4 regions of the Kitasatospora sp. NPDC058478 genome follow, and region 2 is predicted to be linked to each of the others. Evidence: riboswitches for the same ligand, from Rfam matches in the RefSeq annotation. Region 2 holds a riboswitch; each other region holds the start of a gene.
What was found. Region 2 has a riboswitch for cyclic di-AMP ahead of ACFWPT_RS16405 (M23 family metallopeptidase). Riboswitches for the same ligand answer to the same signal wherever they lie in the genome.
Positions count from the first base shown of each region.

Region 1: another riboswitch for cyclic di-AMP. It lies ahead of ACFWPT_RS38935 (transglycosylase family protein); the one in region 2 lies ahead of ACFWPT_RS16405 (M23 family metallopeptidase).
Region 3: another riboswitch for cyclic di-AMP. It lies ahead of ACFWPT_RS14500 (NlpC/P60 family protein); the one in region 2 lies ahead of ACFWPT_RS16405 (M23 family metallopeptidase).
Region 4: another riboswitch for cyclic di-AMP. It lies ahead of ACFWPT_RS38465 (transglycosylase family protein); the one in region 2 lies ahead of ACFWPT_RS16405 (M23 family metallopeptidase).

Region 1 covers NZ_JBHXML010000114.1:8,068-12,520, reverse strand. Annotated here, with positions in the region: gene ACFWPT_RS38950 (MazG family protein) at 1-600, shown strand, start outside; gene ACFWPT_RS38945 (SDR family NAD(P)-dependent oxidoreductase) at 618-1,043, opposite strand; gene ACFWPT_RS38940 (cytochrome P450) at 1,319-2,626, shown strand; cyclic di-AMP (ydaO/yuaA leader) riboswitch at 2,837-3,004, shown strand; gene ACFWPT_RS38935 (transglycosylase family protein) at 3,010-3,945, shown strand; gene eno (phosphopyruvate hydratase) at 4,213-4,453, shown strand, end outside.
Region 2 covers NZ_JBHXML010000026.1:21,531-25,983, reverse strand. Annotated here, with positions in the region: gene ACFWPT_RS16420 (PP2C family protein-serine/threonine phosphatase) at 1-202, opposite strand, end outside; gene ACFWPT_RS16415 (TetR/AcrR family transcriptional regulator) at 423-992, opposite strand; gene ACFWPT_RS16410 (alpha/beta fold hydrolase) at 1,085-1,966, opposite strand; cyclic di-AMP (ydaO/yuaA leader) riboswitch at 2,256-2,414, shown strand; gene ACFWPT_RS16405 (M23 family metallopeptidase) at 2,427-3,260, shown strand; gene ACFWPT_RS16400 (hypothetical protein) at 3,322-4,302, opposite strand; gene ACFWPT_RS16395 (GNAT family N-acetyltransferase) at 4,345-4,453, shown strand, end outside.
Region 3 covers NZ_JBHXML010000022.1:35,610-40,062, forward strand. Annotated here, with positions in the region: gene ACFWPT_RS14490 (hypothetical protein) at 1-255, opposite strand, end outside; gene ACFWPT_RS14495 (NlpC/P60 family protein) at 444-1,490, opposite strand; gene ACFWPT_RS14500 (NlpC/P60 family protein) at 1,718-2,863, opposite strand; cyclic di-AMP (ydaO/yuaA leader) riboswitch at 2,874-3,023, opposite strand; gene ACFWPT_RS14505 (NlpC/P60 family protein) at 3,362-4,396, opposite strand.
Region 4 covers NZ_JBHXML010000109.1:5,247-9,699, reverse strand. Annotated here, with positions in the region: gene ACFWPT_RS38480 (ATP-binding protein) at 1-190, shown strand, start outside; gene ACFWPT_RS38475 (DUF397 domain-containing protein) at 570-833, opposite strand; gene ACFWPT_RS38470 (hypothetical protein) at 1,393-2,370, shown strand; cyclic di-AMP (ydaO/yuaA leader) riboswitch at 2,801-2,961, shown strand; gene ACFWPT_RS38465 (transglycosylase family protein) at 2,948-4,357, shown strand.

The DNA.
Region 1 (4,453 bases), on a different contig from region 2:
CCGTGGGACGCCGAGCAGACGCACGAGAGCCTGGTGAAGTACCTGGTCGAGGAGGCGTACGAGCTGGTCGAGGCGATCGAGGAGGGGGACCGGGAGACGCTGCGCGAGGAGTTGGGCGACGTGCTGCTCCAGGTGTTCTTCCACTCCCGGATCGCCGAGGAGCACCCGGAGGAGGCGTTCTCGATCGACGACGTGGCCGGTGACATCGTCGAGAAGCTGATGTACCGGCACCCGCACGTGTTCGGGGACGTCGAGGCGGAGGGCGCCGCCGAGGTGGAGGCGAACTGGGAGCAGCTGAAGGCGGCCGAGAAGGCGGACCGGGAGTCGGTGCTGGACGGCGTGCCGGCCGGGCTGCCGTCGCTGGCGTACGCGGCGAAGCTGGTGTCTCGGGTGCGCCGGGCGGGCTTCGCGGGCGTGCCGGACGAGCCGTACGCGCTGCCGGCGGAGCTGACGGCGCAGTCGGCGGGCCGGCTGCTGCTGGCGGTGGCCCAGCGGGCGCACGACGCCGGGGTGGACGTGGACGCGGCGCTGCGCTCGGCCGCGCGTGGTTACCGGGACGCGGTGCGCGCGGCCGAGGGCCTCAAGCCGGTCGGCGAGTAGCGGGCCCGGGCGGGGCCTCAGGCGGCGGTGGCGGTGTTCTCGATCGGCCGCCGCTGCCGGGGGACGACTTCGCCGATGGCCTCGCCGACGAGGGCGAGGAGTTCGGCGAGGCGTTCGAGGTCGAGGCGGGCGGGCAGTTCGGCGAGGGAGACGATCCGCTCGCCGTCGGGGCCGGCGACGCAGAACAGGTCGATGGGGCCGAGGTGCTTCTCGGCGGTGTCGACGAGGGCGGCGATGTCGCTGGGGCGGCGGATGTCGCCGCCGACGCCGACGACGGGGCAGCCCGGCCGGTCGAGTTCGGTGGCGAGGTCCTCGGCGACGCCGGCCCGCTGGTCGGCGATCAGCACTCCGGCGGCTCCGGCGGCGGCGAACCGGCGGGCGAGCTCGGCTCCCGATCCGCCGTCGAGTACCGCGATGACGACGACTGACCCGCTGACCCGCATGGTCTGCTCCTCCCTGTGGGCGACACCGCACCGGCGCCCACGATTTCTGCGGAGGATCGTAGGCAGGTCCTGACCCTCCGCAACAGGGATTACCCCTCAGGTGACCAGGGTCACGCCCGCCGCCCGGCCAAGAGCTGTCCAAGAGCTGTCCACGGACCGTCCACGAGGCGTCCACGGAGCGTTGGCGGGCCGTCCGCCGGGTGTCGACGATCCGGCTCCGCCGGTCGCGGCCGCCGGAGGCGGTGCGGCCCCGACCCACCGGATACGGTCGACGCATGCCAGTGCAGCCCGACCCCGCCGCCCCGCAGCTCTTCACCTGGGAGTTCGCCACCGATCCGTACCCCGCCTACGCCTGGTTGCGCGAGCACGCCCCGGTGCACCGCACGACGCTGCCGAGCGGGGTGGAGGCCTGGTTGGTGACCCGCTACGCGGACGCGCGGCAGGCGCTGGCGGACAGCAGGCTGTCGAAGAACCCGGCGCACCACAGCGAGCAGGCGCACCGCACCGGGCGGGTGGGAATTCCGGGGGAGCGCCAGGCGGACTTGATGACGCATCTGCTGAACATCGACCCGCCGGACCACACCCGGCTGCGCCGGCTGGTGTCGAAGGCGTTCACGCCGCGCCGGGTGGCGGAGTTCGAGCCGCGGGTGCAGCAGCTCACGGACCGGCTGATCGACGGCTTCGCGCAGCGCGGTTCGGCGGACCTGATCCACGAGTTCGCGTTCCCGCTCCCCATCTACGCGATCTGCGACCTGCTGGGCGTGCCGGCCGAGGACCAGGACGACTTCCGGGACTGGGCCGGGATGATGCTGCGACACACGAAGCCGGGCCACGGAGGCGGCCAACGCGGCGGCGTGGGGCGGGCGGTGAAGCGGATGCGGGCGTACCTGCTGGAGCTGATCCACCGCAAGCGGGCGGATCCGGGCGAGGACCTGATCTCGGGCCTGATCCGGGCGAGCGACCACGGCGAGCACCTGAACGAGAACGAGGCCGCCGCGATGGCGTTCATCCTCCTGTTCGCGGGGTTCGAGACGACCGTCAACCTGATCGGCAACGGCACGTACGCGCTGCTGCGCAACCCGGAGCAGCGCAGGCTGCTGCAGGAGTCGGTGGTGCGCGGCGAGACGGCGCTGCTGGACACCGGGATCGAGGAACTCCTGCGCTACGACGGGCCGGTGGAGATGGCGACGTGGCGCTTCGCGACGCGGCCGCTGTCGATCGGCGGGGTGGACATCCCGGTGGGCGATCCGGTGCTGGTGGTGCTGGCCGCGGCGGATCGCGATCCGGCCAGGTTCGCGGACGAGAACACCCTGGACCTGGCCCGCACGGACAATCCGCACCTGGGTTTCGGCCACGGGATCCACTACTGCATCGGCGCCCCGCTGGCCCGCCTGGAGGGGCGGAGCGCACTGACCACGCTGCTTTCCCGGCTGCCGGACCTGCGGCTCGCGGAAAACCCGGAGGACCTGCGCTGGCGGGGCGGCCTGATCATGCGTGGCCTGCGGGAACTCCCGGTCGAATTCACTCCGGAGGCCCGCTCTCCGCACGCGCCGGTCGCGCCGGCCGACGCTCCGACACGCTGACGGCGCGTCTCCGGCGGGTCGTGGAGCCGGGTCTGAACCCGCATTAATCCGGACATACCGCCGCCGTTGGTAGGCGATTGACCACGCGCCGTAATTTGTGCGTGATATCGGTGATATGAGCTTGTTATTGGTCTGATGATCTGTCTACTCTCCCTGGAGTTCGCAGCTGCGGACCTCGTGCGCGGAACGCCGAATCCTGCCCGCCGCGTCACGGGAAACCGACCAGACCCTGGGCAGGGGCGGGGGAACCAGGTTTGTTGCCGTTCCCCAACGGCTTGGGGTGAAGCCGCCCGAGCGGAATCGTTTCCGCTTTCGGCGGCCGGGCCACCTCCCGGTCCGAACCCGACAGCTCACCTCGCAGGCGTGCGGAGAGGGACCTCGTCATGCTGTTCGTTGGAACTGGCCGCCACCGTCGTCGCACCCAGACCGAGAAGGCCATCGCCGTCGCCGGTGTGGCCGGCGTCGGACTCGCGATGCCGCTCCTCACCGCCACCGGCGCCTCCGCCGCCCCGGCCTCCACCTGGGACGCCGTCGCCCAGTGCGAGAGCGGCGGCAACTGGAGCATCAACACCGGCAACGGCTTCTCCGGCGGCCTGCAGTTCACGCCCAGCACCTGGAAGGCGTACGGCGGCACCTCCTACGCCCCGCAGGCCAACCAGGCCAGCAAGGCGCAGCAGATCTCGGTCGCCGAGAAGGTGCTGGCCTCGCAGGGTCCGGGCGCCTGGCCCGTCTGCTCCCAGAAGGCCGGTCTGAGCAAGGGCGGCGCCCCGGCCTCCGTGGACACCTCCACGGACGCCAAGCCCGCCAAGCAGTCCGCCGCCAAGCCGACCCAGCAGGCGCAGACCCCGAAGCCCGCCCAGCAGCCGGTCCAGCAGGCCGCCCCGAAGCCGGCCGCCCAGCAGCCCGTCCAGCAGGCCCCGCAGCAGACGCAGCCGCAGACCCAGGGCTTCTCCGGCAAGGCCGGCTGGGACGCCGACGCGAAGGTGTACTGGTACCAGAACAACGGCGCCTGGTACTGGACCAGCCACCAGAGCGTCTACCAGCAGTACGCGGGCCAGCCCGCCGCCCAGCCGCAGTACGCGCCCCGCGCCGCGCAGCCCGCGCAGCCCGCGCAGTCCGCCCCGGCCGCGCAGCCCGCGCAGCCCGCCGCCGCGCAGGGCGGTCACGACTACACCGTCCGGGCCGGCGACACGCTGTCGACGATCGCCGCCGCCCAGGGCGTGTCCGGCGGCTGGCAGTCGGTGTACGACGGCAACCGCGGCACCGTCGGCGGCAACCCCAACCTGATCATGCCCGGCCAGGTGCTGCACCTCGGCTGAGCGGCCCGGGCCCTGAGCGGCCCGTGCCCTGCGGGCGAAGGGGGACGGGCGCCGTCCCCCTTCGCCCGCATTCCCCCGTATTCGCCCGCTTCGATCAGGCAAGCAGGTGAACTACTGGTGGGTAGCGGGGCCACACGCTGAGACGGGACCGAGGCCAGCGCGGCCCCGGGGGCCGGGGCGGTTAGGCTCTGGTCGTAACGACTCCGCAATCGTCCCGCCGGCAGCACCCAACGTCAGCCGGACCCTGCTTCCGCAAGGAGATGCCTCGTGCCGTCCATCGATGTCGTCGTAGCCCGTGAGATTCTCGACTCGCGTGGCAACCCCACGGTCGAGGTCGAGGTCGGCCTCGACGACGGCAGCACCGGTCGTGCCGCTGTCCCGTCGGGTGCCTCCACCGGCGCCTTCGAGGCGCTGGAGCTGCGCGACGGTGACAAGAACCGTTACTTCGGCAAGGGCGTGGAGAAGGCCGTCCTGGCCGTCATCGAGCAGATCGGCCCGGAGCTGGTCG
Region 2 (4,453 bases):
GCCCGCGCCGCAACAGCAGCCCGCCGACCACCAGCGGCAGCACCAGCGCCGACGGCGGCCAGCTGTACGGCAGCACGATCGGCAGGACGCTCAGCACCGCCGTCACTCCGAGCAGCACCCCCAGCGCGTACCGCGCCGCCCGGGCGTTCCCGTCCAGCAGCCGCAGATACCACCGCCGTGCCCTCGCTATCGGTGCGGGCACGTGGACCTCCGCCAAGGGGTCGGCGGTCCCCTGTCATGACCACCAGTCAGCCCGGCCACACTAACCCGTCCACCCCCACCACCCCCAGGCCGCTGCCTGCCCGCCGCACGGGAAGTCGGCGGGGCCGACTTCTCGCGCATGTGTCACCCGGGGCGCTGGCCGTTCCGCCGTCGCGGGAGGCCGGGCGGGTCGTGCCGCGGTCGGTGCGGTGGCCGGCGTCTCAGGGGGTGGGCCAGGTGCGGAGGCCGGTGGTGAGGAGGGTGATGAGGCGGCTCTGGGTGGTGGCCAGGTCCTCGGCGAGCTGGAAGCCGCCGCCGATGGAGAGGGAGGCGAAGCCGTGGGCGACGGAGCGGACGGTGCGGGCGGCGTGGATCGCCTCCGCGCCGTCGAGGCCGTACTCCCGCAGGACGGCGATGATCACCCCGACGAGCCGACCGGCCGCGCGGGTGAGGTCGTCGTCCGGCTGCGGGGCCTGGGGGAGGGCGTTGTAGCGGTGCGGGTGCTCGGTGGCGTACGCGTGGTAGGCACGCAGCACGGTGGCGACGGCGTCGTCCCCGCTGCGGCCGACGGCGGCCTCGGCGAGCCGGTCGGCGAGTTCCTCGGTGACCCGGACGGCGATGAGCCGCCGCAGTTCGGTGAGGCCGCCGCTGACGTGCTTGTACAGCGACGGGGTGGCGACCCCGGCCCGGGCGGCGACGGCGGCCAGGGTGAGGGCGTCGGCGCCCTGCTCGTCGATGAGGGCGAGGGCGTGGTCGACGACCTGCTCGGGGGTGAGTCCTACTCGGGGCATGGTGTGGGCTCTCCGTCGGTGGAAGGCGTACGTGGCGGGGCGGGGCGGCGCGTGGGGGCGGGGCTGACGTGGGCGGACGGGGTGGGCGGGGCTCAGGCGAGTTCGGCGAGGAAGGGCAGCAGGGCGCCGGCGGTGGCCTGCGGGTTGTCGGCCATCGGGTAGTGCCCGGATCCGTCGATCATGACCTTCCGCGCGTTGAGCGCGGCGGCCTGCCGGTCGGCGACGGCTTCCGGCTTGGGGAAGTCGGGGTCCTTGCTGCCCATGATGACGAGCGAGGGGCAGCGGACGGCCGCGGTCCAGCCGACGGGCGCGGAGTCCCCGCCGACGTGTCCGCGGGTGGCGGTCTTGCGGCCGGGGGTGCGCATGGCGGCGACGAGTCCGGCCACGTACGTGTCGAAGTCGGCGGGCTTGGCGCCCGGGTAGGCCAGCTTGCGGTGGTAGAGGCCCCAGAAGGCGGGCGAGTGGACGGTCAGGGCGCCCATGGCGCGGAGGGCGCCGCGCATGAGGGCGCCGGGCGGGGGGTTCTCGATGAAGGCGTCGATCAGGGCGATGCCGGCGACCCGCTCCGGGGCGTCGCCGGCGGCCTTGACGACCGTCGCGCCGGTGTAGGAGTTGCCGACCAGGACGGCGCGGTCGATGCCGAGGTGGTCGAGCAGGGCGAGGACGTCGGTGGCGATGGCGGCGGGGGAGTAGTCGTCCCAGATGATCGAGGATTCGCCGAAGCCGCGCAGGTCCATGGTGATGACCCGGCGGCCGGCGGCGGCCAGCAGCGGGTGGAGGTGCCGGTAGGCGGCGCGGGTGTCGAGCATTCCGGGGAGCAGCACGACGGGGGTGCCGTCGCCCTGCCGGGTGTCGTCGTAGGCGAGGCGGCCGCCGGTGACGTCGAGGTACTGGGTGGTGGGGGCGCTGGTGGCGTTCATGGTGGGCCTCCGGGGGTTGCCGGTGCGGGGCTTCAACGTGCTGCTGATAGCCATAAAGCTAAGGCTAATAGCCTTAGCCGTCAAGCCTTCGCACCCTGTGGAGCGGGGGAGGTCGGCGGTGAGTGCCTGAATGAAGGGCCGTCCGTTGACGTCCGATCACGTGAGGTGGCGTCAATGGTGTTCAAGCATGCCCAAAGGGGCTCAAGGGGGACAAAACGCCCTTCGCGTCCCAGAGTGCCCCGCCTGTCTCCGGTCGTCCCGGGCGAACGGCTTGGAATCAGGGCCTCCTAGGATTAACGTTTGATAACGCAGCGCGGTCCTCAACGCCGTACCCAGACGGCACCGTGCGCCGTCGCCTAATCCCGCCGACCGGCCTCCGGGCAGGTCAGGGAGCCGGGGAACCACGTTCCTTGGGGTGAATCGGCGGGGCTCCGGCCCAGCCGTAGGAGACCTTCCTGCTCCGAACCCGTCAGCTAACCCGGTAGGCGCGAAGGAAGGAAAGGAGCGCGCCTCCGTGGCGTCGACGCACACCCCGGCACACCCGGCCGGCCTCGCAGCAGGTACCCGGCTCCTCGACCACCCCGGCCCGGACGGCCCCGAGTACGCGGGCCCGGACGCCGAGACCAACCGGCACCGGATGCCGCGTCAGGTCCGTGGGACCTCCCCGCTGCTCGGCGTCACCGCCGTCGCCGCCACCCTGGGCGCCACCGGCTTCGCCTCCGCCACCCCGGCCGCCGCCCCCGCCATCGAGACCCCGGACGAGACCCCGGTCGCCCTCTCCGCCGACCCCGGCCTCGCGCTCGCCGCCCGCATCCAGCTGCAGGCCGACAGCCAGCGCACCGCCGCCGAGGAGGACGCCCGCGTCCAGGCCGCGAAGGAGGCGGAGGCCAAGGCCGCCGCCAAGGAGGCCGAGGCCAAGCGGGCCGCCGAGGAGGCCGAGCGGGCCAAGGCCGCCGCCCTCACCCTGCCGGTGCGCGACTACCACCTCACCGCCCACTACGGCCAGAGCGCCCGCTACTGGGCCCACCTGCACACCGGCCTGGACTTCGCCGCCGACACCGGCACCCCCGTCTACGCGGTCGGCCAGGGCACCATCACCTCGGCCGGCTGGTCCGGCTCGTACGGCTACCGGATCGTCGAGACCCTGCCCGACGGCACCGAGATCTGGTACTGCCACCTCTCCTCGATCATCAAGGGCTCCGGCAAGGTCGGCTCCGGCCAGCAGATCGGCAAGGTCGGCGCCACCGGCAACGTCACCGGCGCGCACCTGCACGTGGAGGTCCGCCCCGGTGGCGGCGCCCCCGTCGACCCGGAGACCTGGTTCCAGCAGCGCGGCCTCAACCCCTGACGCACCCGCGAAGCCCCGGCCGCCGGAACCGAAAGGCACCGGCGGCCGGGGCTTCGCCGCGTCACTCCTGCGTCGGGTCCGCCGGGTCCGTCGGGTCCGTCGGGTCCGTCGGGTCTGCCTGGTCCGCCGGGACTGCCGATCCCGCCAGCTCCTCCAGGCGGGCGTCGAACTCCTCCTGCGCCGGCCCCGCCAGGTACGCGTCGATCTCCTCCTGCCCCGGCTCCGGCGCGAGGTCCGGGAACTCCTCCACCAGCAGTCGCGGCAGCCCGGGCACCGTCCACTCCCCGTACAGGTCGAGCGCGGCCTCCACCGCCGCCTCCTCGAACGCCCCGAAGTCCCCGGCCAGTTCGTCCGGCATCGGCCGCCCCAGCGCGGTCAGCTCGGTCAGGTTGCGGTAGCTGCGCCGCATCAGGCCCTGCTCCAGCAGCCGGCGCGCGCCGTCGGTGGCCATGCCGACCGAGATCACCCGGGTCGGGCTCCAGCCCTGCTCGTCCACCTCGTCCAGCCAGCCGGTCTGCGCCAGTGCGGCGAACCTGGCCAGCCGCTCCTCCTGCGCCAGCTCCCGGAAGCCGGTCAGCCACTCCCGCACCGCCTCCGGATCCGTGACGTCCGCCCCGTACGCGTGCAGCAGCAGCGCGTACAGCCGGGGCCAGGTCACCAGGTCGGCGCGGCGCAGCAGCCCGGCCGCGACCTCGCCCTGCCACTCGGCCTCGGCGTGCAGCCGCTCCTGGCGCTTGGCGTTGAGCCGCTTGGCGGCCCGCTGGTGGTCGGTCAGCAGCCGGACGGCGGCGCCGTACGCGAACGGGTCCGCCTCCGGTTCGGGTTGGACGTACAGGTAGAGCCGCTCGTACAGCAGGTGCTCCACCGCGTTCGAGGTCAGTTCGGGCCAGCCGTCGTGCATCCTGCCCTCGCCCAGCTCCAGCAGGGCCAGCACCGCGCGCAGCGGCGCTTCGGCCACCGGGGTGCGGTCCTCTTCCGCCGCCCAGGCGAGCAGGTCGGCGGCCCTGGTGCGCGGGGCGAGCCGCAGGTCTTCGTCGTTCATAGCTCGAACGGTAACCGCTGGCCGGGAGTAGGGTCGGCTGCCATGGTCCCCGTACGACTCACCGGCCCCCGGCTGGCCATCCGCGAGTATCACCACACCCCCGGCGACGTGGACGCGCTGCACGGGCTGTTCGGCGACCCGGAGGTCACCC
Region 3 (4,453 bases), on a different contig from region 2:
CGCCGGGGGCCCGCTCGCGCTCTCCTCCCGGTCGACCCGCCAGCTGCCGCCGGCCCGGACCAGGTCGATCCGACGCGGGTACACCACCGGGTAGTCGTCGTACCCGGTGATCCGGACCGCCAGGTCGGCGGCGGCCGTGAGCCGCTCCGGCCCGGCGTCCGCGCCGAGCACCAGGTTGCGGTAGCCGGCCTCGATCGCCGCCGGTCCGGACCAGGAGGGCAGCGCCCGGGCCCGCGTGCCCAGCAGTGCGGCCACCTCGGCCCGCCGGTCCGCCGCCCACCGGCCCGACGCCCGCCCGGCCGCCGAGGGGGCCGCCGGGGCGGCCGGCGGCAGCGACAGCTGGGCCAGCCCGCCGGCCGCGAGCAGCAGCGCACCGCGCCGGGACAGCGTCCGGCGGGCGCCGTCTATCGGGTGGGGGGCGTCGGGGTCGGACGGTGCCGGGCTCAGAGCCGGACCACCCCCGCGACCGGCATCGCGTTGACGCTCTCGTAGCGGACCCTGGCGCCCGGGTAGGGGGCGTGCACGATCACCCCGCCGCCGGCGTACATCCCGACGTGGTGCATGTCCCGGTAGAAGATCACCAGGTCTCCCGGCCGCGCTTCGGAGAGGCTGACCCGCTGCCCGGCGTACGCCTGGGCCTGCGAGGTGCGCGGCAGGGTCACTCCGGCCTGCCGCCAGCTGTAGTACATCAGACCGGAGCAGTCGAAGGCGCGGGGCCCGGTGGATCCGTAGAGGTAGGGCGAGCCGATCATCCGCACCGCGGCGGCCAGCGCGGCCGCCCCGCGTTCGGAGGCGGGCGGGGCCGTGCCGAGGTCCAGCCGGTCGGTGCCCCGGGTGGCGCGCTGCTCGGCCTCCTGGGCGTCCTGGGCGGCCATCCGGGCCCGCTCGGCGACGCCCAGGCTGTTCAGCAGCCGCTGGGCCTTGGTGAGCCGCTGCTGGATCTGCTGCTTGCTGTCGGCGAGCGAGCGGCGGGCCTGGTCGAGTTCGGCGAGCTTGCCGGCGGTCTCGGTGCGGCGCTGGTCGAGTCGGCGCTGGCGGGTGGCCAGTTCGTGCAGGGTCTCCTGCTGCCGCTCGGCGGCCTGGTCGAGGGTGCGGGCCCGGGACAGGTAGCCCTCCGGGTCGGTGGAGAGCATCAGCTGGACGGTCTGGGCCATGCCGCCGCCGCGGTACTCGGCGCCGGCCACGGTGGCGAGGTCGCCGCGCAACTGGTTGAGCTGGTCCTGGGCGACGGCGATCTCGCCCTGGAGGACGGTCGTCTCGCCCTGGAGGCGCTGCTGCGTCTCCAGGGCGGCGTTGTACTTCTCGGACGCCTGCTCGGCCTCGCCGTAGAGCTGTTCCACCTGCGCCTTGACGTCCTTGCGGGTGGGCGTGTCCGGCGCGGCGGGGGCGGCCTGGGCGCTGCCGCCCGCCGTCACGCCCAGGGCGGTGGTGGCGGCCGCGGTCAGCACCAGCGCACGGGCGAGCAGTTGGGGACGACGGTGCACGGGCATGGCGGCAGCGGCTCCGATCCGGCGGTGGGGCCCCGCCGCCGCACCAACGCGGGCGGCCCTGGAAGCGGAGTCCGGTGGCAGACGTTAGCGAGTCCGGGCAACCGAGTCCAAACCCCTGCCAACCCGAATATTTGACCCGTAATCGGACATCAGTCCGAGGCGCCGGAAAAGCCGCAGGCCCGGCCTTCCGTGGTGGAAGGCCGGGCCTGGGAGGGCCTGCGCGGGGATCAGACCCGCACGATGGAGGTCAGCGGCATGTTGCCGACCGCCTCGTAGCGGACCGACGCACCGGGCTTGGGCGCGTGCAGCACCTGGCCGTTGCCGGCGTAGATGCCGACGTGGTGGGCGTCCCCGTAGAAGATCAGCAGGTCGCCGGGCTGGGCCTGGGAGAGGTCGGTGCCGATCCGGGTACCGGCGTGGGCCTGCTCCTGCGAGGTGCGCGGCAGCGCCACGTCGACCTGGTTGAACGCCCAGACCATCAGGCCCGAGCAGTCGAAGGAGCCGGGGCCGGAGGCGCCGTAGACGTACGGGCTGCCGATCTTGGAGGCGGCGATGGACAGCGCCGCGGCGCCGCGCGAGCTGCCGGCGCTCGGCTTGGTGACCGGCGCGGCGGGGGCCTGCGACGCGCTCAGGTCGGTGCGGCTGTTGTCGCGGGAGGAGCGGTCGGCGGCCTGCTGGGCCGCCGCCTGCTGCTGGGCGGCCTTCGCGGCGGCGTCGGCCTTCGCCTTGGCCTCGGCGGCGGCCTTCTCCTCGGCCGCGCGGATCGCCTGGCGCTCCTGCTCGGACAGGGTGTTGAAGAGGTCCTGCGCGGCCTTGAGCTTGCCCTGGACCTCGTCCTTGGCGCTCTTCAGCTGCTGGGTGGTGGTCTCCATCTCGGCGAGCTTGCCCTGGGCCTCGGAGCGCACCTGGTCGAGCTTGCGCTGCTCGTCCTGGAGCTGCTTGAGCTGGCCCTTCTGGGTGCCGCCGGCCTGGTTCAGCGTGTCGGCCTGGCTCAGGAAGGTGTCCGGGCTGGCGGAGAACATCAGCTGGACGGTCTGCGATATGCCGCCGTTGCGGTACTGCTCGCCGGCGATCTCGGCCAGGCCGCCCTGAAGGTCGGTCACCTGTCCCTGCTGCCGCGCCACCTGGTCCTGGAGGTCGGTGACCTGCTTCTGCAGCTGCTGCTGCTTCTCCTGGGCGGCGTTGAGCTTCTCGGTCGCGACCTCGGCCTGCTCGTTGAGCTGGTCGACCTGCTCCTTGACCTGGTCCTTGGTCGGCTGCGGGTCGGCGTGGGCGCCGGACTGCGCGGACAGCGCGACGGCCGCGGCGGCGAAGCCGGTCATGATCGAGACCCGGGTGCGACTAGCGGGCTTGGGACGACGATGGGACGCCACGAAGGCGGACTCCTTCTTCCTACGCCGTCTACCGGGTGAGCTGACGGGTTCGGGCCGGAAGCGTGCCCTACGACGCCTCACGGCCGTTCCACCGGCCGACCTGGCGCCGATTCACCCCGGAGGAACGTGGTTCCCCGGCTCCGTTCGACAGCACCCCCGACTGCTGGGCTCCCCGTCGGGCAGGCACTGGGCCCGCCCCGCTGCGTCACGAACTCGACGGAAACCACCGCCGTCACCCTGGCTGGGCGATCGGGAGTGCGGTGGTTCGGGGCACGACCCTAGTAACTGAACCGTGATCCGTTCAAATCCTTGTCAGAAAAAAGACGGAAGAAGACCAAAGTTCTTTTGTGAATATGACACATAGTGATCACCGCCGTACGCAAAGCTGATCAGTCTTCACCGGGGACTCGCGCGGCGGACAAAACCCGAACGCCACCCCCGGCCGGAGGGTGGCGTGGATCACAGGCCCGGACGGGGCCCTTCGGGCGTGTCGGACCGTCAGACCCGGCGGATCGTGTTGATCGGCATCGCGTCGACCTTCATCACCTTCACCACGTCGCCGGTGTGCGGCGCGTGCACCACCATGCCGTTGCCGATGTACATCCCGACGTGGTGCCGGTCGGGGCCGTAGATGACCAGGTCGCCCGGCTGGGCCTGGTCCAGCGTGACCTTGGTGCCGACGTTGCCCTGCTCCTGCGAGGTACGCGGCAGCGAGACGCCGGCCTGGCCGTACGCCCAGACCATCAGGCCCGAGCAGTCGAAGGTGGTCGAGCCGGTGGCGCCCCACACGTACGGCGAGCCCTGCTTGCTCATCGCCTTGGCGACGGCCACGCCCGCGTAGCCGCCGGCCTGCGGGAGGCTGCCGAGGTCGGCCCGGTCGCTGCCGCGCGAGGCGCGGTCGTCCTGCTGCTGCTGGGCCCGCAGCGCGGCGCGGTCGGAGGCGCTGAGCGAGTTCAGCAGGTCCTGCGCGGCCTTGAGCTTCTGGTTGACGTCCGTCTTGGCCTGGTTCAGGTCCTTGGTGGTGGAGTCGAGCGAGGCCAGGACGGCGGCGGCCTCGGACTTCTCCTGGTCCAGCCGGCGCTGCTGGTCCAGCAGCCCCTTGAGCGCCTCGGACTCGCTGGCGCTGGCCTGCTGGGCGCTGGACGCCTTCTCCAGGTAGCCGGACGGGTCCGAGGAGAGCATCAGCTGGACGGACGGGTCGATGCCGCCGGTGCGGTACTGCTCGCCCGCCACGCCGGCCAGGCCGGTCTGGAGCTGGGTCATCTCGTCCTGGCTGCGGGCCACCTTGTCCTGCAGCTGGTCGGACTGCTTGCGGAGCTGGTCGGCCCGCTCCTTGGCGCCGTTGTACTTCTCCGCCGCCTGCTCCTGGTCCTGCTGGAGCTGGTCGATCTGCGCCTTGACGTCGCTCTTGCTGGGCTGGGGCGCGGCGTGCGCGGCGACCTGCGCGGAGAGGGCGACCGCGGTCGCCGCGGCAGCGGTGAGCACGGAGACCCGGGCGCGGCTCGGCTGCTTGGGACGGCGGTGGGAGGCCAAGGGAATTGCTCCTTCTTCCATCGGCCTCACCCGATCAGGTGAGAATCCGGAAAATAG
Region 4 (4,453 bases), on a different contig from region 2:
CTGCATCGGCCCGGTCGCCCGGGAGGCGGACTTCGTCGCCGAGTCCGGCCGCGGACTGCACCTGGTGGAGTCCTTCAGCCGCTCCTGGGGTTGGCACCCGCTGGGCAGCGGCAAAGTGGTCTGGGCCCTGTTCGAGGCGGAGCCGGCCACCGGTTCCGAACTCGGTGGACGGCACCGGCGCTCGGCCTAGCGCCAGGCGGCGCGCGGCCGGCCGAGGGAGGCCCCGGGAGGACCGCACCCCGGGCTCCGCGGGGCGGCTCGACGGGCCTGGCGCAGGTGCGCCACGGGCTCCGGCTCAGTCCTCAGGACGATTCCCACGACGATTGCCGGGCCGGCCCCCCGGACGAGTCGGCCGGACTGACGGCCGGACACCCCAGCGGCCCGACCCCCGTCCGCGTCCGGGCCCCCAACCGTGCGCGGGACCACCCGCCGCGCCTGCGCGCGGTCGGCCGCGAGAGCGCCCGTCGGGAGAGCGCCCGTCGCGTGGCCCCGGACCGGCCCCGGACAAGACAAAGGCCGTCGCGGTGTCAGCACCCACGACGGCCCCCCGATGGCAGGACGGCGGCCGGTCAGACCGCCAGGTGGTCGAACTCCCCGTCCTTGGCCCCCAGCAGCAGGGCGGCGATCTCGGCCCGGGTGTAGATGAGCGCCGGCCCTTCCGGGAAGCGCGAGTTGCGCATCGCCACATCGCCCCCCGGCAGGGCCGCGAACTCGACGCAGTTCCCCTGGGAGTTGCTGTGCAGGCTCTTCTGCCAGAGAACCCCCTTGAGGTCGGCGGCCGCCATCCCGTTGTAGGTGTCGTACGAGCCGTGCGTGTCCTGCGAGTCGTGCATAGAAATCTCCCGAAGAGCTCCGGAGTGGTCGTCCAGCGCGGCGCTCCCGGCACCCGCCGAACGAACGGACCGGCCCCGTACCGGCCCGGCACAACGCCTCACTTGACGCGATGATAGCTGCTGTGCACGTGCATCAGCACGGGACATTGCAGGTGCACGAGGCCTTTCACCGGCAGTTCCGAACTCTTCACGGGCCCTTCTCCTGACGGTACGTAAACGGACATAGCCGAGTGAATCGCCAGATTCTCGATAACCGGCCGTGAGCGGTTCCCCGCTGAATGTTGATCTTCAGACGCCCGGAGTCGCGCTGCCGTGACGCTCCGTCAGGCGACCTCCTGGCTGTGAGACATCTCACGCGCCACACAGGCAACTCGACGCCCCGTCGGACACGTCAGGGCTACGAGCGGTGATCGCTCGAAGGCTGGGTGAGATATGTCCGGATTGCGGGCAAACCGCCCGGACGGACACGGCGGGAACGCGGCGCACCCGCCATGACCACGTGAAACTCGAACGGCAGCCGAATGCAGGCCTGACGGGCCGATGTCCTACGATCTCCGGCATGAGCACCGCAGCCATCCCGGGCGCGCCACTGCCCGTCCGCACTCCAGGCTCCCGTGCGCGGGGGCGCCACCGCCGCCCCGAGCGCCCCGAGATCCCGGCCGGCTCCCCGGCCCTGGTGCTCGCCGTGCCCGCGACCGCCGGGCCCGAGTCCCGCTCGGTCGTCGAGGAGCTGCTGTCGATCGTCCGCAGCGAGCAGAGCGGCATCCAGACCGCCGTCGGCTACCTCCCGGGCGAAGCCGCCCAGGGGGTCGACAGTGACGACCGCACCGTCGCCGAACTGCTGGCCATGGCCGCCGAGGCCGGCCTGCCCGCGCCGGTCCTGGTGCCGCTGGTACCCGGCCCGCACGGATTCCTGACCGAACTTCACGCCCTCGCCGCGGAGTACGGAGCCCCCGTCACCGACGTGCTCGGCCCGCACCCGCTGCTCGCCGAGGCCGTGCACGTGCGCCTGTCCGAGGCCGGCCTGGCACGCGCCGACCGGGCCCGGCTGTTCGCCATCGCGACCGCCGCGGACGGCGTCGTGCTGACCACCGTCGGCGGCGAGGAGGCCGCTGCCGCGGCCGGCATCACCGGTGTCCTGCTGGCGGCCCGGCTGGCCGTCCCGGTCGTGCCCGCCGCGCTCGACGTGCCGGGCTCGGTCGCCGCGGCCGTCAACCACCTCAAGGAGACCGGCTCCCAGCGCCCGGCGCTGGCACCGCTGGTGATCGGGCCGGAGGCCGACTCCGAACTGCTCGCCACGGCCGCCGAGGAGACCGGCTGCCCGTCCGCGGCGCCGCTGGGCGCCTACCCGACGGTCGGCCAGCTGATCGCCGCCACCTACCTGGCCGCGCTGCCGGCACCCTCCCCCGAGGCCCTGGCGCAGGCCGAGGCCGAGGCGGCGGAGGCCGCCGAGGGCGCGCACGCCGACCACTCCGGCCGGGGCGGTCACGCCGCCCACGCCGCTCGCACCGCCACCGAGGACTCGGCCGGCCAGTAGCGGTCACCGCACGCGTGAAGGGCCCGGAACGGCTACGTTCCGGGCCCTTCCTGCTTGCCCCGTAAGGGAGTTAAGGGGCGAATAGGCGTGATGTCCGTTCTATCCGCATTTGTTCGCCGCCGCTCGATCCATCCCCCGACGGCCACAGTGTGGACGCACCTCCTTCTCGGCGGGCGGGCCCCGGGGGGCCCGACCCGCCGCCACCCGCCTCCTGAAGCACAGACAGTTGCGCACGCCCTTCGCGGCATTGCCGGAAATCGGCCATTTTCGATCATGGCGAGCGAGGGGAACGACCGTTCTCGCCAAACCGTGATGCGCGTCACAGGTGTTTGCAGTTTGAACTTAAGTCTGCTTAACGTGCTCCCCGTTCGTGGCCACACGAACCCAGTTCATCCGCGACGCCGAGTCCTGCCGTCGGATGTCCTGGCAGCGCGAAAACGCACCACGGCAGGAGCGGGGGACCCACAGGTAAGTCGCCCCGGACCGTTCCCCGGAACGATCCAGGGCTAGGGGTGAAGCCGCGCCCACAGCGCGGCCGGGCAACTCCAGCCCGAATCCGACAGCTCACCTCGCAGGCGTGGGAGAGGACTGCGTCTTCATGCTGCCCACCAACGGCACCCGTCTGTCCAGTCGTACCCGACGCGTGATCGCCGCCATCGGCGTCGCGGGCGTCGGCCTCACCATCCCCTGCCTCACCTCCGGCACCGCCTCCGCCGCCTCCGTCGCCACCTGGGACAAGGTCGCCCAGTGCGAGAGCACCGGCAACTGGAGCATCAACACCGGCAACGGCTTCTACGGCGGCCTGCAGTTCACCTCCAGCACCTGGGCCGCCTTCGGCGGCACCGCGTACGCCCCCCAGGCCAACCAGGCCACCAAGGACCAGCAGATCGCCGTCGCCGAGAAGGTCCTCGCCTCGCAGGGCCCCGGCGCCTGGCCGGTGTGCTCGGTCCAGGCCGGCCTGACCAAGGGCGGCACCCCGGCCACCGTCGACACCTCGGCCGGCTCGACCACCGGCTCGGCTGCCAGCTCGACCGCCACCAAGCCCGCCGCGAAGCCGGCCACCCCGGCCACCCCGGCCGCCAAGCCCGCACAGAGCCAGGCCCCGGCCACCCCGGCCACCCCGGCCGCGAAGCCCGCCAAGCCGGCCGCACCGGCCCAGGACCAGGCACAGGCCCCCGCCGACTCCGCCAACGGCACCTCGGCGCAGAAGGGCCAGAACCAGGCCCAGAACAGCGCCCAGCCCCAGGGCGACGACTACACCGTCACCTCCGGCGACTGGCTGTCCTCGATCGCCGACAAGCACAACCTCCAGGGCGGCTGGCAGCGGCTGTACGAGCTCAACCGCGGCACCCTGACCGAGGGTCCGGACACCATCTACCCGGGCCAGCGCCTCTCGTTCAAGGACGGCGGCCAGGCCCAGCAGTCGGCTCAGACCGACCAGTCCGGCTCGGACTTCACCTGGTTCGACCGCTCGCAGAAGTCCGGCCAGACCTCCAACGGCGCCGCCGTGAACGCCAAGCCGACCGCCCAGCCGCAGGCCCCGGCCCCGGCCCCGGCCCCGGCCGCCAAGCCGGCTTCCAAGCCGGCCGCCCAGGCGCAGACCCCCGCTCAGACCCCGGCCGCCACCGGCAGCATGGCCGCCGCGGTCTCCTTCGCCCAGTCGAAGGTCGGCCAGGCGTACGTCTACGGCGGTACCGGCAACGGCGGTTGGGACTGCTCCGGCCTGACCCAGGCCGCGCTGCGCGCCGCGGGCGTCTCCGTCCCGCGCGTCGCCGCCGACCAGGCCGCCGCCAGCACCCGCGTCTCGCTGGACAGCCTGCAGGCGGGCGACCTGCTGTTCTGGTCCAACAACGGCCAGAACTCCGGCGTCTACCACGTCGCGATCTACATCGGCGGCGGCCAGTACGTCGAGGCCGCCAACCCGAGCTCGGGCGTGCGCCTGCAGACCGTCGCCAACTGGGCGCCGGACTTCGCCGGCCGGGTCTGAGCACGACCCGCGGGTGACAGCTGACAACTGACGGCTGACAGATAACAGATTTCAGATAACAGATTTCATCATCTGTTATCTGTCAGTCGCCGCCCG